2 regions of the Brevibacillus sp. TJ4 genome follow, and region 2 is predicted to be linked to the other one. Evidence: riboswitches for the same ligand, from Rfam matches in the RefSeq annotation. Region 2 holds a riboswitch; the other holds the start of a gene.
The links. Region 2 has a riboswitch for S-adenosylmethionine ahead of ACAF76_RS03185 (2,3-diketo-5-methylthiopentyl-1-phosphate enolase). Riboswitches for the same ligand answer to the same signal wherever they lie in the genome.

Region 1 (3,215 bases), 540 kb from region 2:
TACTCGGATGTTTTGTCGTAATACTTGACCACGCCATCGTTGAGTTCCTTGATTTTGGCGAATGCCTGGTCTTCATTGAAGGTTTCATTGCCCGCTACCATGGAAGCAGCATCGAGGATCATCGGTCCAGTCGTGGAAGTGATGCTTGGCAGCGTCATTTTGCCCGCCAGTTCAGGATTCCACAGGTCGCTCCACGATTTGATCTCGGTCTCGATCAGGTTCGGGTTGTAGGCGATCCCGAATTGGCCAACCGTGTACGCCGGTCCGTATTCTTCGCCCAGTGGCGCTTTGGCGATGTCGTAGATTTCCTCCAGGTTCGGAATACGGCTGCGGTCGATTGTCTCGAACAGGCCATCCTCGATACCTTGCTGAGCGTAGTAGTCGGAGAGGTAGATCAGGTCGACGTTGCTGTTGCCTTGGCGCACTTTGTTCAGGCGCTCTGCGTTGTTCCCGATTTCCAGGACGATCTCCACGTTATGCTCTTTTTCAAAAGGAGCGTAAATTTCTTCACGGAAAAAGTCTTCCGAAAAGCCCCAGGTCGAGATGACCAGTTTGGTCGGTGCTCCCTGTGCAGCTCCTCCAGTCGCGCCCTCTTGCGGCTGTTGGCCTTGGTCGCTCGAACCGCAGCCGGCCAGCGCCAGTGAGAGTGCAGATACAGACAGCATGGTGCGTACGAAAGTTTTCATAAATGAATCTCCCCCATTTTCTAATGAATAAAAAAGAAAAAGAAAAGCACCCTTGGTTAGAAATAATGAATCCTTCTAAACAAGAACACTCTTCTTCGTAAACAAAGAGAAGTACACCCGTTTATTCAAGACTGTGGTCTTCCCTTAAGATAGATCAAAAGAGAAAATCCGCAGGCATGAATCGCTATTTACTTGTCTTCTGCGAGGATGATATTGGTGATTGCCCATTGGGTGGCGGCGTCGTAATCGCGCAGCACAGCCTCCATCGGCAAACCCATCTCTTCCTCGATTCGTTCCCGCAGCCGTTTTTTGTACAGAAGCGACATGCGGAAGTCGACCTCCAGCTTCAAGGCTGGCGCTTCCCCTTCCAGAGCAGCAGAACGCGGAGAACGACGATGCTTCGCGTAAAAGGTAATGATGTTGTTCTCGATGGTGACTCTCAGCAAAGTTGTCCCAAAACCGAACAACTCCTTGGCTATCTCGTTGTAGATATGAGACAGCGTCTTCCTGCTTTCACTTGTGTCCTGTATAGGCATAGCATCACCCGCGAGAGTAGGGTTGAAGTTTTTCACGTTCCCCATTATACAAATGTTCTACGCGTAAATCAAGAAAACATTCGTATTTTGATCAATGTTATTCTTTTCCCCTGTTCAATCGTTCGCCATTATTCGATTGTCTTCTACATGTTCCGTGAAAAAAGATTGACACCTCTCAAACTTCACTATATAATCCTACTATCCAAACGGATTGAAGACCTACTAAGGTGATAAGGATACAAATCTTTCCAAACTTTATAACCTGTCATCTCTTATAGAGAGAGGTTGAGGGACTGGCCCGATGAAACCTCGGCAACCTATCTGTTCGATATGGTGCCAAATCCAGCGGAAATTATTTTCCGGAAGATAAGAGAGGGAACGAGCCATTTTTCTGTGCTTTTTGCCTCTTCCTTCGGGAAGGGGCTTTTCTAATATCGAAAGCAAATGAAAGAGATACCAAAAAGGGGAGAAACGTACATGAAAAAGACAGGAATTTTGCTCTCGTCACTTTTGCTCGCAGCATCCTTGCTGACCGCTTGCGGCGGCAACAGCGCGGCACCGGCAGAAGGAGAGAACAACACCATTAAAGTAGGCGTGACCGCTGGACCGCACGAAGAGATTATGAACAAGGTCAAAGAAGTAGCGGCAGCAGAGGGCTTGACCGTTGACGTGGTTGTATTCAACGACTACGTGCAGCCGAACCAGGCATTGGTATCGGGCAACCTGGATGCAAACAGCTTCCAGACGATTCCGTTCCTCGAGAAATTCAACGCTGACCAAAAAGCAAACCTCGTGATCGTGGCCAATACGGTAACATTCCCGATGGGGTTGTATTCCGCCAAGTACAAAAGCCTCGACGAAATTCCAGATGGCGGCATCGCTGGCGTACAAAACGACCCGACCAACCGCGGACGCGCGCTGAAGCTGTATGAAGCGGCTGGCCTGATCAAGCTGAAAGAAGACGCAGGAGAAACCGCATCTCCGCTCGATATCGTGGAAAACCCGAAAAACCTGGAATTCAAAGAGCTGGAAGCAGCTTTCCTGGCACGCTCCCTGAGCAGCGTAGACATCGCCAGCATCAACACCAACTTCGCGATGGAAGCCGGCTACTCTCCGAAAACCGATTCGATTTTCGCCGAGACATCTGATTCGCCGTATGTGAATGTTATCGCGGCCAAAGATGAAAATAAAGATAACCCGAATCTCCAAAAATTGATTGAAGTGTATCGCTCTGAAGAAGTGAAGAAATTTATCGATGAGAATTTTGATGGAGCTGTCCTGCCGTCCTGGTAAGGCAAATACTTGAGCAAGGAGTTTTGTAAACGATGATTCAGCTTACCGATATCCGCAAGACGTTTACGGTTGGGAACAAGCAGGTAGAAGCATTGAAAGGCGTGTCGCTCAACGTAGAAAAGGGAGAAATTTTCGGTGTGATCGGATTCAGCGGAGCGGGGAAAAGTACCTTGCTCCGTACGATCAACCTGCTGGAGAAGCCGTCGAGCGGCTCTGTCGTGGTAAACGGTCAGAATATGCTGTCTCTCGATGAAAAGAATTTGCGTCAAGCGCGCAAAAAGATCGGCATCATCTTTCAGCACTTTAATTTGCTCTCCTCCTACAATGTCTTCGACAACGTAGCAGAGATTCTGCGGATGAACAAAGTGCCAAAGGACGAGATCAAGCGCAAGGTAGAAGATTTGCTCAGACTGGTTGGTCTGGAAGATAAGGCAAACTCTTATCCTTCCCAATTGTCTGGCGGACAAAAGCAGCGCGTAGGGATTGCCCGTGCTTTGGCTACCGATCCCGAGATCCTGCTGTGCGATGAGGCGACATCGGCTCTCGACCCGCAGACGACCGAATCGATCCTGGAGCTGCTGCTCGACATCAACCGCAAGTTTAACCTGACGATTGTGCTGATTACCCATGAGATGCAGGTTATCAAGAAAATCTGCGACCGTGTAGCGATTATGGAAAACGGCGAGATCATCGAACAAGG
Region 2 (3,215 bases):
CAAGATTTGCTCGATCAATGTTTCACATTCGGGAGGAGCGAACTTTCTCACGATGGATACAATATTGTCTTTTTCGGTAATGGTTCCATCGAAGTCGCAAAACAGGACGAGCTTTTTGCTCATCGTCCGCCACCCCATTTCTCCAGGGCTAGCGCCAGCTCGGGCGATTCGCTCGCCGCTTCGGCGAGGCTTTGGCCAGACTGGACAGCCCGGATCGCGTCGACGAAGGCCTTCCCTCCGGCGGCTGCGCCACCGGGATGACCGTGGATGCCACCGCCCGCGTTGACAATCTGGTCTGTGCCGAAATCAGCGTACAACTGCGGCACGAGACCCGGATGAATGCCGGCGGACGGGACAGGGAAGGAGCGGCGCACGCCTTCCAGCGGTGCTGTCAGGTTTGCAGCAAGCTGCAGCGCCTCTTCTTTGTCCAGTGCCACATTGCCGTATGGCGAAGGGAACAGGACCAGGTCTGCTCCGGCGATCCGCATCAGCTTGCCGAGAAGGAGCGGCGTGGCGATTCCGTAGTCCGGCGACGGATAGTACGCGCCGGCCAGCGCCGGATGCGCCATGATCGGCACGTGTACATCGGGGTCTGCCGCCAGCCGGTGCAGGGCGTCGAAGCCAAAGGCAAGCACGTTGAACAACAGGCAGTCGGCGCCGGCATCGACTGCACGCTTCGCCTTTTCGTTCAGTTCGTTTACCGGTCCGGTCAAATTCGCGGCGTAGAGGACCGGCTTGCCCGTTTGCGCCTCTGTCTCGATCGCGATTTGCTTGAACGCTTTGATCCGCTCCAGAAACGGCGCGCGCTCGTCGGCAAAGAAAATTTCGTCGTCCTTTACCAGATCGACCCCGCCCAGCGCCTGGGCGCGAAACTGCGTTTGCAAGTCGTCAAAGGGCATTCCCAGGCAAGACTTGAAAATGCTCATCAACAGGGGCCGACCTTCTGCTTCCAAGCGGCTGCGTACACCCTCGATGCCGAATTTGGGTCCGGGAAAGGCGTCCAAAAGCGCGTCCGGGAGCGTGATGTCTACGAGCTTGATTTTGCCGTCCATGGACAGCTTGCCGAAGATGCCGGTCAACAGGGACGGAATATCAGCGGTAAAATTGCGAACCGGATAACTGACCGTAACCAGTCCTCTTTGTTGTCCGTCCGGCAGCGTTTCCAGCACGTCTGCTTGCACGGCCCGGCCGAGATACGGCTGCAATTCTGCCTGTTTCGCCGCAGGAAGGTCCGTCCAGGAGCCCACCGTCATGCCGACAGCGATTCCTTCTGCTTTTTTGAACAGGTCTTTGGCTTGGGTCAGATACGTTACCAGAATGCGTTGTTCACTCATTGGCGGTAAAAAGCCTCCTTTATGGCTTCCAGAAGCTGGATGATCGTCTGAACTTGACCACGAAAAAAGCCTCCCCAATTGGATAGGGAGGCGGTGACTGCATGCAAAATGCTCTTGGTATCGCCTCTCATCTCTCGGGTCAGAATGCAAGATGGACGAAAATGTGTCACGCCACCTTGATTCTTATCCGCTGGAATTAGCACCGTTACGCTCTTCGTGCAGAAGCAGCGCCGGTTGCCGGGCATCATAGGGCCAGTCCCTCAGCCAGCTCGTGATAAGAGTTATAAGATTCATCCGTTACGTCGCGTTTCGGATTACACCCATGATATGACGAGATGAAACGAGAGTCAATTGCGATTTTTTGAAAAAAGCAGGTGAAACTTTTTTCCGCGTTTTGCGTGGTAGGAGTGGAAAGGGTGTGAAAATCTTGGGGATGTAGGCTTGGAAGACGTGTACCGGATGTACGTAAACGATATTTTCCGCTATCTGTATCGACTCACTCGGGACGTGGGACAGGCGGAAGATTTGACCCAGGAGACATTTTTTCGCGCCTACCTTGCCTTGGACGATTACCGCGGTGAAAAGGTGCGTCCCTGGTTGTTCAAGGTAGCCTACCACGCTTTCGTGGATTGGCACCGCCGGCGGATAAAAAGTCCGCTGCAGTTGACGGGATGGTTGCCGGAGCAGGCTGACCGCCATGCGCAAGACCCGCAGGATGCTTTGGTATCAAAGGAGCAGATGGATACAGCCATCCTGTACCTGGAGTCTTTGCCGGAGCTGCAAAGGCAGTGTGTGGTCCTGTCTGCCATGCACTTGAGCTACGCGGAGATCGCCGAGGTACTTGCCGTGGAGACGACAGATGTCAAGCGGGCACTGTTTCGCGGGCGGCAGAAGCTGCGAAAGATAAAGGAGCGTGATCGGGATGACGAATAGGGAGAACGAAGACAGGGAAAAGCGAATGCTGGCCTATTTGCGAGGCGAGCTGCCTGCTGACGAGGAAGAGCGGCTGCGGGAAGAGCTGCTGCGCGACGAGGAGTACGCAGAGCGGATGGAGCGCCTGCTTCTGGGTGAAGAGGAGGGAGTACGGCCGACGACAGAGGAGGTCAGGCTTCCCGAGGAGCGCCAGCAGCTTCTGCTGCGCCGGGGAAAGTGGCGGATGCGCTTTGGCAATGCGGGCTTCACGCTGGGGATCGCATTTTTTGCCGGCGTGGTGATCTGGTTTGCCAATGTATTGTTTGGCTACCCCATTTACGACGATATGCACCGGGTTGTGAAGAGCGTCTTCAACTTTACCCAGCCGGGTGTCAGTGTCGGCAGCAGCGGATCGCAGATTGGCCTGTTCTACGGCAACATCCGGATGGAATTGCGTGAGAGCGTAGGCAACAGCCAGCGCAATGCAGGCTATCTGGAGAGCAAGAATGTTTTGTGGAATGTTCAGGTACAGCCGAAATGGACGAATGGCGCCAGAGACATGAAGCTGTTTTTCCGCTATCCGACAGAGGCGTCAGCCGGTGAAGAGACAGATTATCTGCGCAGCTCCGCCTGGAAGACGATGGACACACTGCCGGAAGGAACGGTATCGCAACTGGCGATTTCCTTCGACCGCTTTTTGACGTATCAGCAGTATCAGCAGCTCATCTCTCGCCATCTCGGTGCAGATGAGCACCAGTCTATCTGGTTTGCGGTCGATACGGGTCAGGAGGCAAAGGATCACGATGAGAGTGCAGGCAACGTGCTGCTGTCCGCAGGAGATGTATGGGGATTTGCTGAAAGGGAGCTTCATTACGGCGACAAACCGATTCTCGAAAACGGCGAGGGAGAGCGCAGGGAGCAAGCCTTTTTGGACGAGATGAAATTTCTCGTCGAGAAGAAAAGCATGGC

Region 1: another riboswitch for S-adenosylmethionine. It lies ahead of ACAF76_RS00700 (MetQ/NlpA family ABC transporter substrate-binding protein); the one in region 2 lies ahead of ACAF76_RS03185 (2,3-diketo-5-methylthiopentyl-1-phosphate enolase).

Annotation. Positions count from the first base shown of each region.
Region 1 covers NZ_CP185865.1:151,249-154,463, reverse strand. Annotated here, with positions in the region: gene ACAF76_RS00710 (ABC transporter substrate-binding protein) at 1-686, opposite strand, end outside; gene ACAF76_RS00705 (DUF2294 domain-containing protein) at 875-1,222, opposite strand; SAM riboswitch class I at 1,492-1,595, shown strand; gene ACAF76_RS00700 (MetQ/NlpA family ABC transporter substrate-binding protein) at 1,700-2,515, shown strand; gene ACAF76_RS00695 (methionine ABC transporter ATP-binding protein) at 2,548-3,215, shown strand, end outside.
Region 2 covers NZ_CP185865.1:695,252-698,466, forward strand. Annotated here, with positions in the region: gene ACAF76_RS03180 (2-hydroxy-3-keto-5-methylthiopentenyl-1-phosphate phosphatase) at 1-123, opposite strand, end outside; gene ACAF76_RS03185 (2,3-diketo-5-methylthiopentyl-1-phosphate enolase) at 120-1,334, opposite strand; SAM riboswitch class I at 1,459-1,615, opposite strand; gene ACAF76_RS03190 (sigma-70 family RNA polymerase sigma factor) at 1,785-2,267, shown strand; gene ACAF76_RS03195 (anti-sigma factor) at 2,257-3,215, shown strand, end outside.